Linked DNA regions of Idiomarina loihiensis L2TR. The protein of the gene in region 1 binds, or shares a complex with, the protein of each later gene. Links are inferred from orthologs where the notes say so. Each region holds a gene or a part of one and is shown in the gene's direction. Other genes may lie near its edges.

The links.
Region 2: the proteins of rne (region 1) and pnp are in contact, whole or in part, in a cryo-EM structure (PDB 9QH0), measured with the Escherichia coli proteins. The link is inferred for Idiomarina loihiensis L2TR from one-to-one orthologs.
Region 3: the proteins of rne (region 1) and eno are in contact, whole or in part, in a solved structure (PDB 2FYM), measured with the Escherichia coli proteins. The link is inferred for Idiomarina loihiensis L2TR from one-to-one orthologs.

Annotation. Positions count from the first base shown.
Region 1 is NC_006512.1:1,446,061-1,451,808, forward strand. Bases 1,404-4,904 are described here. They hold rne (ribonuclease E), read left to right. Parts: upstream 1,404-1,752; coding sequence 1,753-4,704; downstream 4,705-4,904. Other genes in these bases: IL_RS06930 (ComEA family DNA-binding protein), read right to left, coding at 4,793-4,904. Also shown: IL_RS06915 (HAD-IA family hydrolase), read right to left, coding at 1-337; 23S rRNA pseudouridine(955/2504/2580) synthase RluC, read right to left, coding at 353-1,300; more of IL_RS06930, read right to left, coding at 4,905-5,113; pyrF (orotidine-5'-phosphate decarboxylase), read right to left, coding at 5,220-5,748. UniProt on the Escherichia coli protein: Endoribonuclease that plays a central role in RNA processing and decay. Required for the maturation of 5S and 16S rRNAs and the majority of tRNAs. Also involved in the degradation of most mRNAs.
Region 2 is NC_006512.1:1,016,751-1,019,734, reverse strand. It holds pnp (polyribonucleotide nucleotidyltransferase), read left to right. Parts: upstream 1-409; coding sequence 410-2,560; downstream 2,561-2,984. Other genes in the region: nlpI (lipoprotein NlpI), read left to right, coding at 2,685-2,984; rpsO (30S ribosomal protein S15), read left to right, coding at 1-229. UniProt on the Escherichia coli protein: Involved in mRNA degradation. Catalyzes the phosphorolysis of single-stranded polyribonucleotides processively in the 3'- to 5'-direction. Also involved, along with RNase II, in tRNA processing.
Region 3 is NC_006512.1:827,515-830,389, reverse strand. It holds eno (phosphopyruvate hydratase), read left to right. Parts: upstream 1-729; coding sequence 730-2,022; downstream 2,023-2,875. Other genes in the region: thiH (2-iminoacetate synthase ThiH), read right to left, coding at 2,604-2,875; IL_RS03920 (hypothetical protein), read left to right, coding at 1,976-2,653; IL_RS03930 (CTP synthase), read left to right, coding at 1-690. UniProt on the Escherichia coli protein: Catalyzes the reversible conversion of 2-phosphoglycerate (2-PG) into phosphoenolpyruvate (PEP). It is essential for the degradation of carbohydrates via glycolysis.

The DNA of each region.
Region 1 (5,748 bases):
TGCCCGTCGCAACGGCCAAACGATAACCGGCACTGGATAACTGAGAAAGCACCGTTTTTGCATCGTGAAATAATGGCGACGGCGTTGTATTCAAGTCGACATATTCATCACGATACTGAGTCAAAAAACTATTCATTTGTGTCGCGTTAAGCACGCCGAACAGTTTCTCTATTGCGGGTTCAAGGCTTAAACCAATAATATCTCTGACTGAAACCTCGGTCGGAACGGGTAACCCCGTATGCTGCGCTGTATTTTGCATAGATGACACAATTCGGCCAATGGAGTCCATTAAAGTGCCGTCCCAGTCAAACACCACAAGTCGCTTATCGTACATCATTATAAGCTGTCCTTATTATTGCGCCGTCAGCTGCTTTAAAGTTTGCTGTAAGTTGTCATCCAGAGGGGCTTCAAACGCCACTTCTTTTCCCGTAACAGGATGCAGAAAACGCAGCTGCCAGGCGTGCAAAAACAGTCGGTTTAACCCAAGCCTAGACATAGTGTTATCGAAATCTGTATCACCGTACTTAGGATCTTTCGCTATAGGATGACCGGCGTGTAACGCGTGAACACGAATTTGATGGGTGCGGCCGGTAACTGGCGACGCTTCAACTAATGTCCCTTCCTTATATCTTTGCTGAATTCTGAAACGAGTCAAAGAGGCTTTGCCTTCTGCATCAACGCGTACAATTCTCTCGCCGGATTTTAAGGTGTTCTTTTTTAACGGCGCCTCAACACTGCGAACCCGTTTTTGCCATTGACCACGAACCAACGCCAGATATTGCTTATTCATTTCTTTGTTACGCAACTGTTCATGCAAACTTCTCAGCACTGAACGTTTTTTAGCAACCAGCAACAAGCCACTGGTGTCGCGATCTATTCGGTGAACCAGCTCTAAGCTTTTCTCTTTTGGCCGCAGCGCTCTTAAGCCTTCAATAAGACCGAACTGCAACCCGGAGCCGCCATGTACGGCGACTCCTGATGGTTTATTAATTAACATCAAAGCGTCATCTTCATAGAGGATCGCGTGCTCCAGAGCTGCAACCTGCTCTAAATTAGCAGACGGAAGGTCAGGCCTTTCGTTCACTTTTACCGGAGGAATGCGAATGAGGTCACCTTCCTTTAACTTATAGTCCGGTTTTATCCGCTTTTTATTCGCCCGCACTTCACCTTTACGAACAATTCGGTACACCAAAGACTTAGGTACACCGCGTAATTGCGCAATGAGAAAGTTATCTATTCGCTGCCCTGACTCTTCTGCAGAGACAGTATGCCAGCGTACTTCTTGTTGAATTGTTTTCATGCCGCTATTTTACCATCATCTACAAGATTCAACAGCGAAATTGTTGCTTGTATTTTCAGTGGTTTTCATGGAATAATTAGGTGTCAAAGTCCATCGAAGATGGCAGACGAAGAATATATTTCGCGCAATCGAAATAACAGAGCGACGCATTATCCACATCAGCGTACGGTTTTAAAGTCTAATGAAGTGACTAGCCGAGATGTTGATGGCACGGAGAAGAACACAGCACATTGAATACGCTTTGTTTCATAATCGATTGCAGACGTAAAATTTAGCGACAATATGACACCGAACAGTTGGTGTTATCGGCACAGTCAAACTCATTTTAGTTACACGTTGTAGATGACGGGTAACGCAGGTCCCAAAGGGCCTGCAGCGACAGACGAATTCGATAATTGCACGATCGCCATTGGGGCGTGTCATATTGTGGCCCAAAGAATTGAGTCACAGTAATGAAAAGAATGCTAATTAATGCCACGCAATTAGAAGAGTTGCGTGTTGCGCTGGTTGACGGCCAGCGCCTTTACGATTTAGATATTGAAAGCCCTGGTCACGAACAGAAAAAAGCAAACATATATAAAGGCAAAATCACACGCATAGAGCCAAGTCTCGAAGCTGCCTTTGTCGATTATGGCGCAGAACGTCACGGCTTCCTCCCTCTTAAAGAAATAGCTAAAACCTATTTTCCGCAAGGTTATACCTTCCAGGGTCGCCCCAACATCAAAGATGTGGTTAAAGAAGGCCAGGAAGTTATTGTTCAAATAGACAAAGAAGAGCGAGGCCAAAAAGGCGCCGCCTTAACTACCTTTGTTTCCCTGGCTGGCAGCTATTTGGTGCTCATGCCGAACAACCCCCGAGCCGGTGGTATATCTCGCCGTATTGAGGGCGATGAACGTTCAGCACTAAAAGAAGCGCTATCTGACCTCAATGTTCCGAAAGAAATGGGACTGATCGTCCGTACCGCCGGTGTAGGCAAGTCAAAAGAAGAGCTCGAGTGGGACTTGAATGTTCTGCTTAACCATTGGGAAGCCATTAGCAAAGCTGCAGACGAGCGCCCTGCTCCTTTCCTTATTCATCAGGAAAGCAACGTTATTTTCCGTGCCTTACGCGATTACCTGCGCCGAGACATCGGTGAAGTTCTCATCGATAGCCCGAAAGTTTACGAGCAAGTCCGTAGTCATATACAGCTTATTCGTCCGGATTTTTTACAACGCGTAAAACAATACGAAGGCGATGTTCCGCTTTTCAGTCACTACCAGATTGAAAGCCAAATTGAATCTGCATTCCAGCGCGAAGTCCGCCTTCCGTCAGGTGGTTCAATTGTTATCGACCCAACCGAAGCACTGACATCCATCGATATTAACTCGTCACGTGCAACTAAAGGTGGCGATATCGAAGAAACGGCATTGCAGACCAACCTTGAAGCAGCCGAAGAAATAGCACGTCAGTTGCGTTTACGCGACGTTGGCGGCTTAGTGGTTATCGACTTTATTGATATGACCCCTGCCCGCCATCAACGTGATGTTGAAAATCGTTTACGCGATAGCTTATCTCAGGACAGAGCGCGTATTCAGGTAGCCCGCATTTCGCGCTTTGGCTTGATGGAAATGTCTCGTCAGCGTTTACGTCCTTCGCTGGGCGAATCAGCAAACAATGTTTGCCCTCGTTGTAATGGTCAGGGAACCATACGTTCGAGCGATTCTTTAGCTCTGTCGATCTTGCGCTTGATTGAAGAAGAAGCCATTAAAGACAACACCATTCAGGTGCATGCTCAGGTTCCGGTCGATGTCGCAACTTATTTGCTCAATGAAAAGCGTCAATCCGTAAATCATATTGAAAAGCGTCATAACGTGAAAATCGTTATTATCCCGAATCACCATATGGAAACACCTCACTTTGAAGTGTTACGTATTCGTGATGACGAAGTTCCGGAATCGGCCAGTTTTGAGTTGGTGCAAAAACCGGAGCAAACTGAATCTACGGTTTCTATTACTTTGACTCAGGATAAAGCTAAATTTGAAGAGCCTGCATTAAAAGGCCTTCAGGCACCGAGTGCAGCTCCTACGCCAGCACCGGCTCCTAAAGTTGAAGAGAAAAAAGCAGCTCAACCATCCTTGTTGAGTCGTTTAGCGACTTGGTTCTCTGGCTTATTTGGTTCAGATGAAGCACAGAAACAGGCTGAAGCTGAGAAAGAAAAAGAACGCAATGCTCAGAACCAGCGGAATCAGCAACGTCGTGGCCGTAATCGCCGCTCAGGAAACCGCCAGCAGCGAGGCCGCAACCAGTCAGCGGGTAAGGACAAGGAAGCCAGTAAAGAAAACACCTCTGCAGCTACAGAAGATAAATCAACGGAATCTCGCGATGACGCAGGTAACCGTAATAGTCGCAACCGTAACGATCGCAGACGTCGTGGCCGCAGCAATAAAAATCAGCAGCAGCCAAAACCAGAAGCGGTTAAGAACGAGCAAGTTGATAGCCCGGCTGAAGCAGAAAAGCCAAAAGAGGCTAAAGCTGTTCAGGATAAACCTCGTCGTCAACGTAAGCCGATTGAAAAATCCGTTCGCGTTTCATCGACTGGCGATTCAGTAGAAGCTAAAGAACCAACGCAGCCAGCTCAAAAGGCTGTTGATGCGTCGACTGATGGTGCAGATACTCAGAAGCCAACCCAGGCTAAAGAGAAAACTGCAAAGCAATCTGGTTCTGACAAGAGCGAGAATAAAGCAATTTCTGATAAGGTGCTGGATCCGCGTATGCAGGCAGCTGCTGAGTTGGTACAAAATCAGACTCAATCTGCGACTCCGGCAGAACAGAGCGAAGAGAAGAGCGTAGAGAAGAGTGTTGATGAGAGTACCGAAGAGAAATCGCCTCAAGCGGACACTCAAGTAACTCAACAAACTGAAACCAGTACAGACGAAACAGTACAAACGCCGGACACAACTAAACCTGAAGCTGATCCTGAAGTGGCATCTGATGACAAAGTAGAAGCATCAGTTGAGCAAGCCAGTGAAGCAGTGTCAGCTACAGAAGAGCAAAGTAATAGCTCTGAAACGCCTGAAGAGCCTCCAAAGCCAACTGAGACAGAAGACACTGTTGAAGAAAAGCCAGAGCCTAAGGCTGAAGAGAAGAAAAGCAGAGATCGCTCTCGCCGCTCTCCTCGTCATCAACGGGCTGCGGGGCAAAAACGCAAGCAAATGAAAACCGAAGCGGTTATACCTAACCGTTCATTAAGTGGTTCATCATTTTCTGCAATGACAAAGGCAACAGCTGAAGAACGCAAAGAAGCATTTAAGGCTCTGCCTGTAGCTTCATCAGATAATCGTCCTCAGTTTGTTAAAGACAGTCGTATCGCCAGTATTTCTCAGGCGCGTTCGACTTCTTATGCCGAAATGGCAAAATGTGACTAAATTGAGCTAAACGAAAGTTTAGTAAGGAAATAGGAAGGCCGGTAGCAACAAACTACCGGCCTTTTTTATCTCTGGAGTTTACTTGCCGTTACGGCTTAATAGTAATAAAGGCTCGGTTTTTCTCTAAGGTTTTAGCACCAATACCTTTTACATCAAGTAATTGCTCTACTTCGGTAAAGCCACCCAGTTGCTCTCTTAACTCGATGATCTGCTCAGCCCGTTTCTCACCGACTCCAACCAGGACCGCCGATATCTCTTGTGCTGACCCGGTATTGATATTGACGGTTTTAACCTCTTCAGCCTGTGCTAATGGCGATAGGTTTGGTAAGGAGGATAACGGAGTAGCTTGCGCCCCTGCTGCTAAAAACAGCGATGAGGCAACAAGTATGGAAATTAATTTTAGCTTCATAGTGTCATTCCCTATTGAAAAATCACTGCGTCACTGCAGTAAAGACACTATAGCCGAAGTTTTTAGCGTTATTAGAAGATTACGACATTGCGAAGGCGTAAGTGAGTTATTCTCCTATAGAGGTTAATATCTCCGCAACGCTGGCGGTTGGGTCAGCTGCCTGCGTAATGGGTCGCCCAATAACCATGTAATCGACTCCAGCCTCTATTGCGGCTTCTGGTGTCATAACCCGCTTTTGGTCACCAGTGGCGCTGTTGGCGGGTCGGATACCCGGCGTTACAAGCTTAAATGACGTACCCAAATCATGTTTCAGCATACGAGCTTCCTGAGCAGAGCAAACCACGCCGTTCAAGCCAGCCTGCTGCGCTAGTTTTGCCAGTTTAAGTACTTGCTGTTCCGCAGTTGCCTGAATTCCGATTTCGTTTAGGTCTGAATCACTCATGCTAGTAAGTACCGTCACAGCAATTAACAAAGGTGGTTTATCAAATTGCTTTAATGCATCCCTTGCTGCGCTCATCATTTCGGTACCGCCGCTGGCGTGCACGTTCACTATATCAACACCGATTTTAGCTGCTGAGGTTACCGCCTTAGCCACTGTGTTTGGAATATCATGAAACTTTAAATCTAAAAATACT
Region 2 (2,984 bases), 430 kb from region 1 along the record:
ATTTGGCCAAGGCGAGAACGATACCGGTTCTCCTGAAGTGCAAGTTGCGCTTTTAACTAAAAACCTGGCTGAATTACAAGACCACTTTAAAGAACATAAGAAAGATCACCACTCACGTCGTGGTCTGCTACGTATGGTTAGCCGTCGTCGTAAGCTTCTTGATTACCTGAAGCGTAAAGACGAAAAACGTTACGTAGCTATCGTAGAACGTCTTGGCATCCGTCGCTAAGACAAACGTTCTGAAAAGAATAAAATTAAAAGGGCCTTCAGGCCCTTTTTTTGTATTCTTTTTTAGGCTTATGGGTCTTAATTTCGTCACAATTCCCCTATACTATGCGATGAGATAAATAAAGAGAGAAGACGAGTATCAATCCGGATACTCTATATTTTGAAGGTAAAGGAAAGCAACGTGAATCCAATAACTAAACAATTTCAGTACGGTCAGCACACAGTCACTTTAGAAACTGGCGTAATAGCACGTCAGGCGACTGCTTCTGTGCTTGCCAGCATCGATGACACAACAGTCCTGGTCACTGTGGTTGCGAAAAAAGAAGCTCGCGAAGGGCAAAACTTTTTTCCATTAACGGTAAATTACCAAGAGAAAACTTACGCAGCCGGTAAAATTCCAGGTGGCTTCTTTAAGCGTGAAGGCCGTCCAAGCGAAAATGAAACTCTGACTTGTCGTTTAATCGACCGTCCAATTCGCCCATTATTCCCTGATGGTTTCATGAACGAAGTGCAAGTTGTTGCAACTGTTGTTTCTGTAAACCCTCAAATTAATCCTGATATTGTTGCCTTAATTGGTACTTCAGCAGCGCTGTCTATTTCTGGTGTTCCTTTCGCAGGCCCAATCGGTGCAGCTCGTGTTGGTGTCGTGAACGATGAATACGTTTTAAACCCAACCGCAGATGAGTTAGAAAACTCGAAACTGGACCTAGTGGTTGCCGGTACTGATAAAGCTGTCTTAATGGTTGAATCAGAAGCTCAATTGCTGTCTGAAGACCAAATGCTTGGTGCCGTTATGTACGGTCACGAAGCAATGCAGGACGTTATTAAAGCCATTACTGAATTTACTGCAGAAGCAGGCAAAGAGAAGTGGGATTGGCAGGCACCTGCAAAAGATGAAAGCTTACAGACCAAAATTCGTGAATTGGCAGAGCAAGGTATTGGCGAAGCCTACCGCACTACCGACAAAGCAGAACGTAAAGGTAAGCTTGACCAGGTTAAAGAGCAGATGGTCGAGAAGCTGACTGCTGAAGATGAAAATGTCGATTTAGAAGAATCTGGCAAAATTTTCCATGACCTGGAAAGTGACATTGTCCGTAGCCGTATTATTGCCGGTGAAAAGCGTATTGATGGCCGCGACCCTGACATGGTTCGTGCTATTAGTGTGGCTACTGGTGTATTACCGCGTACTCACGGTTCAGCATTGTTTACCCGTGGTGAGACTCAGGCGTTGGTAACTGCGACTTTAGGTACCGATCGTGATGCTCAGATGATTGATGAGCTGACCGGTATGAACACGAATCGCTTCATGCTGCATTATAACTTCCCTCCATACTGTGTTGGTGAAACGGGTATGGTTGGTTCGCCAAAACGTCGTGAAATTGGTCATGGTCGTTTGGCTAAACGGGGTATTCAGGCGGTTATGCCTAGCCACGACGAGTTCCCATACACCATTCGTGTGGTGTCAGAAATTACTGAATCAAACGGTTCAAGCTCTATGGCCTCAGTTTGTGGTTCTTCACTGGCGTTGATGGATGCAGGTGTACCAATCAAGTCTTCTGTAGCGGGTATTGCTATGGGCTTGGTTAAAGAAGGCGACAAGCATGTTGTTCTGTCTGATATTCTTGGTGATGAAGATCACTTAGGTGATATGGACTTTAAAGTAGCGGGTAACACTGATGGTATTACTGCGCTGCAAATGGACATTAAAATTGACGGCATTACTCGCGACATCATGGAAAGTGCCTTAGCGCAGGCTAAATCAGCTCGCTTACACATTCTGAAAGTGATGGACGAAGCTATTGGCGGTCACCGTGAAGAACTGTCTACTTATGCACCTCGCTTTACCACCATCAAAATTGATCAGGACAAGATCAAAGACGTTATCGGTAAAGGCGGAGCGGTTATTCGCGAGCTGACTGAGTCAACTAATACCAACATTGAGATTGGTGATGATGGTACTATCAAAGTTGCAGCCAGCGACCAGGCTGATGCTGACGCCGCTATTGAGAAAATCAAACAGCTAACGGCTAACGTTGAAGTTGGCAAAATTTACCAGGGTAAAGTAGCACGTATCGTAGACTTTGGTGCCTTTGTTACTGTTCTGCCCGGTAAAGATGGCTTAGTTCACATTTCTCAAATTGCAGAAGAACGTGTTAACGACGTAAATGAATACCTGAAAGTTGGTGATGTTGTTCCGGTTAAAGTACTGGAAATTGACCGTCAGGGTCGCGTACGTTTAAGCATGAAAGAAGCGGCTGAGAAAAAAGAAGAACCAGCACCTGAAGCGCCGGCAGAGCCAGCAGCTGAAGAAGAAAACAAAAGCGAAGAGTAATCGTAAAGATTTTCTCAGCTTTGTTAAAAACCCCGTGTGAACGGGGTTTTTTTATATCTGCTTTTTGCCTGAATGGCGTTGAGTGTGCTGTAATAGGGGCGAATGTATATTTAAGGATAAAATTATGCAAGAGCGCAGAAGTGTTAGGTTCATGGGAGCTTTGTTGTTATTAGGCGTCATGACGGGGTGTGCCTCGCAAAGTTCATTTAATCAGTTACCTGATACCGTGGTACTTGCAGAGCCTGAAAGCGCAGAGTTTCGTTATGAGATTGAGCTGGCACGCATAGGGCAGATGCTAAGAGAAAATTTAACTGAGGAACAGCGCGGAGAGCTATATTACCGCCGCGGTGCGTTATACGACGCCGTTGGCTTGAGAACTCTTGCGAGAATGGATTTTACCCGAGCTTTAGAATATAACCCGAGG
Region 3 (2,875 bases), 620 kb from region 1 along the record:
CTTAAAAATCGTTTAACGGTAAACATTCGTTACATCGACTCTCAAGACTTAGAAACCAAAGGTACGTCTAAGCTTGAAGATGTGGACGCTATTTTGGTGCCAGGCGGTTTTGGTGATCGTGGCATAGAGGGCAAGCTTATTGCGGCAAAATACGCACGCGAGAATAACATTCCTTACTTAGGCATTTGCTTAGGCATGCAAGTGGCAATGATTGAATTTGCCCGTAATGTTGCTGGTTTAACCGGCGCTAACAGCACTGAGTTTGATGAAAATTGCAGTGACCCGGTAGTTGGTCTTATCACGGAATGGATGGACGCCAGTGGTCAAAAAGAACTGCGCGACAAGCATTCCGACTTAGGCGGCACGATGCGTCTTGGTTCACAGGAATGTCATTTAGAAAAAGGTTCTAAAGCGCTTAAAATGTATGGCAAAGAAACCATTGAAGAGCGTCACCGCCATCGCTACGAAGTAAACAACCATTACATTGAGCCGCTGGAAAAAGCTGGCTTAAAAATTACCGGTTACTCGCACGATAAGCAGTTGGTTGAAATTCTGGAAAACCCGAAACACCGCTGGTTTGTGGCAGTACAGTTCCACCCGGAATTCACTTCAACGCCGCGTGACGGGCACCCGTTATTTAAAGGCTTTATAGAAGCTGCTGGCGAATTTCATAAAGAGCGTTTGGGTTAATAACCCGGCTAATGATTAAGCATTAAACAGGATTTAAGCATGAGTAAGATTGTTAAAGTTGTTGGTCGTGAAATTATGGACTCCCGTGGTAACCCGACGGTTGAAGCCGACGTTTACCTGGAGTCTGGCCACATGGGCCGTGCGGCAGCACCAAGTGGTGCATCAACCGGTTCACGTGAAGCTCTGGAGTTACGTGACGGCGACACTTCTCGTTACTTAGGTAAGGGTGTTGAAACGGCAGTCGCCAATATTAATGGCGCTATCGCTGAAGCCTTAAGCGGTATTGATGCGATTAACCAGGAAGCTGTCGATAACATTATGTTGAGGCTGGACGGTACCGACAATAAAGAAAAGTTGGGTGCTAACGCTATTTTAGCTGTGTCTCTTGCTGTGGCGAAAGCAGCGGCTTTGAGCAAAGGCATTGAGCTTTACGAACACATTGCCAACCTGAATAACACCAGCGGTAAATACAGCATGCCACTGCCAATGATGAACATATTAAACGGCGGTGAACATGCAGATAATAACGTGGATATTCAGGAGTTCATGATCCAGCCGGTTGGCGCTGAAAGCTTCAAAGAAGGCCTGCGTATGGGCGCTGAAGTGTTCCATGCTCTGAAAAAGGTTCTGCAGAAGCGCGGTTTAAGCACAGCGGTTGGTGACGAGGGCGGGTTTGCGCCTAACTTGGCATCTAACGAAGAAGCCTTGCAGGTGATTGTCGAAGCGGTTGAAAACGCGGGCTATAAAATGGGCAGCGACATTACCCTGGCTTTGGATTGCGCTGCATCTGAATTCTACCGTGACGGTAAATACGAATTGTCTGGCGAAGGTAAGTCCTTTACGGCAGAAGAGTTTGCCGACTACCTGGCAGAGCTTTGCGACCGTTACCCAATTATTTCTATTGAAGACGGCCTGGACGAAAGCGACTGGGACGGCTGGAAAGTCTTAACCGAAAAACTGGGCAGCAAAGTTCAGTTGGTCGGTGATGACCTGTTTGTGACCAATACGCGTATTCTGAAAGAAGGTATCGACAAGTCGATTGCCAATTCAATTTTGATTAAATTTAATCAGATTGGTAGCCTGACAGAAACCTTAGCAGCCATTGCGATGGCGCGTGAAGCAGGTTACTCGGCGGTTATTTCTCACCGTTCGGGTGAAACCGAAGACGCCACTATTGCCGATTTGGCAGTAGGCACCGCAGCGGGTCAAATTAAAACCGGCTCGCTGTGTCGCTCTGACCGGGTTGCTAAGTACAACCAATTATTGCGTATAGAGGGCGATTTGAATGGCCAAGCGCCTTACCGCGGACGACAGGAAGTCAACGCTGGCTAATCAACAGGCGGACATATTTCAGCCGCTGGCACAGCAGGGCGATTTTGCCGAGCTGTGCTCAGCGCTGTATGAACGTGAATTACCGCAACTGGCACAGGTTAATGATATGCCTGTTGCGGCTCTGCAACGTCGTTTAGCCAGTCTCCCGCACTATATTCGTCACGCCGCTCATGGTTGCCTCAATGCAGTGCAGTATTCGCCGTTAAAGTTGGATGTTCAGAACGCCAGCTGGCAGGCTCCTCAGCCAACAAAATCTCCTTCAGCCGGTATATCTGCCGAAGGGCAGAGCCAATGGTTTGCTAAACATGCAGCTTTGGGTCTGGTGGTTCCTGTTCGTTATCAAACTCCTGAATTTACGACCATAATGCTCGACAGCATCGACCGTGTGGATCCTGATAAAAAGCGTCTGCATCTGAATTACCGTGGCTGGTTTGATTTTACCGGGCAGGGTGAACATAGTCAGGATACCTTACTCAAGCCTAATAAGCGTGTTATGACCGCAGCCAGCTGTGGACATCAGTGGAATCATAAAGGGCGCGTTAACCCACGCACCTTAACGCTGCGTGAGTTGTTACTGGTGGCTACTCTGGACTGGAAAAAGTTTCAGGTGGCATTGCGGATAGCTCGTTAAGCCAGTCCTGCCATACCGGTTGTAATCCTTTCGCTTTTATTGCCTGCGCCACTTCACTTACTGGCCTGTCGTCATCTATGGAAAACTGTTCCAGCTCTTGTTGCTCGTTGGCGTAACCGCCGGGCTGAGTTTTCGATTCGGCACTGACCGAGGTCACACCTAGCCGAAACAACCCATCACGAAGCGCCTGCTGTTCGCGGGTGGAAAGGCTGAGTTCTACAT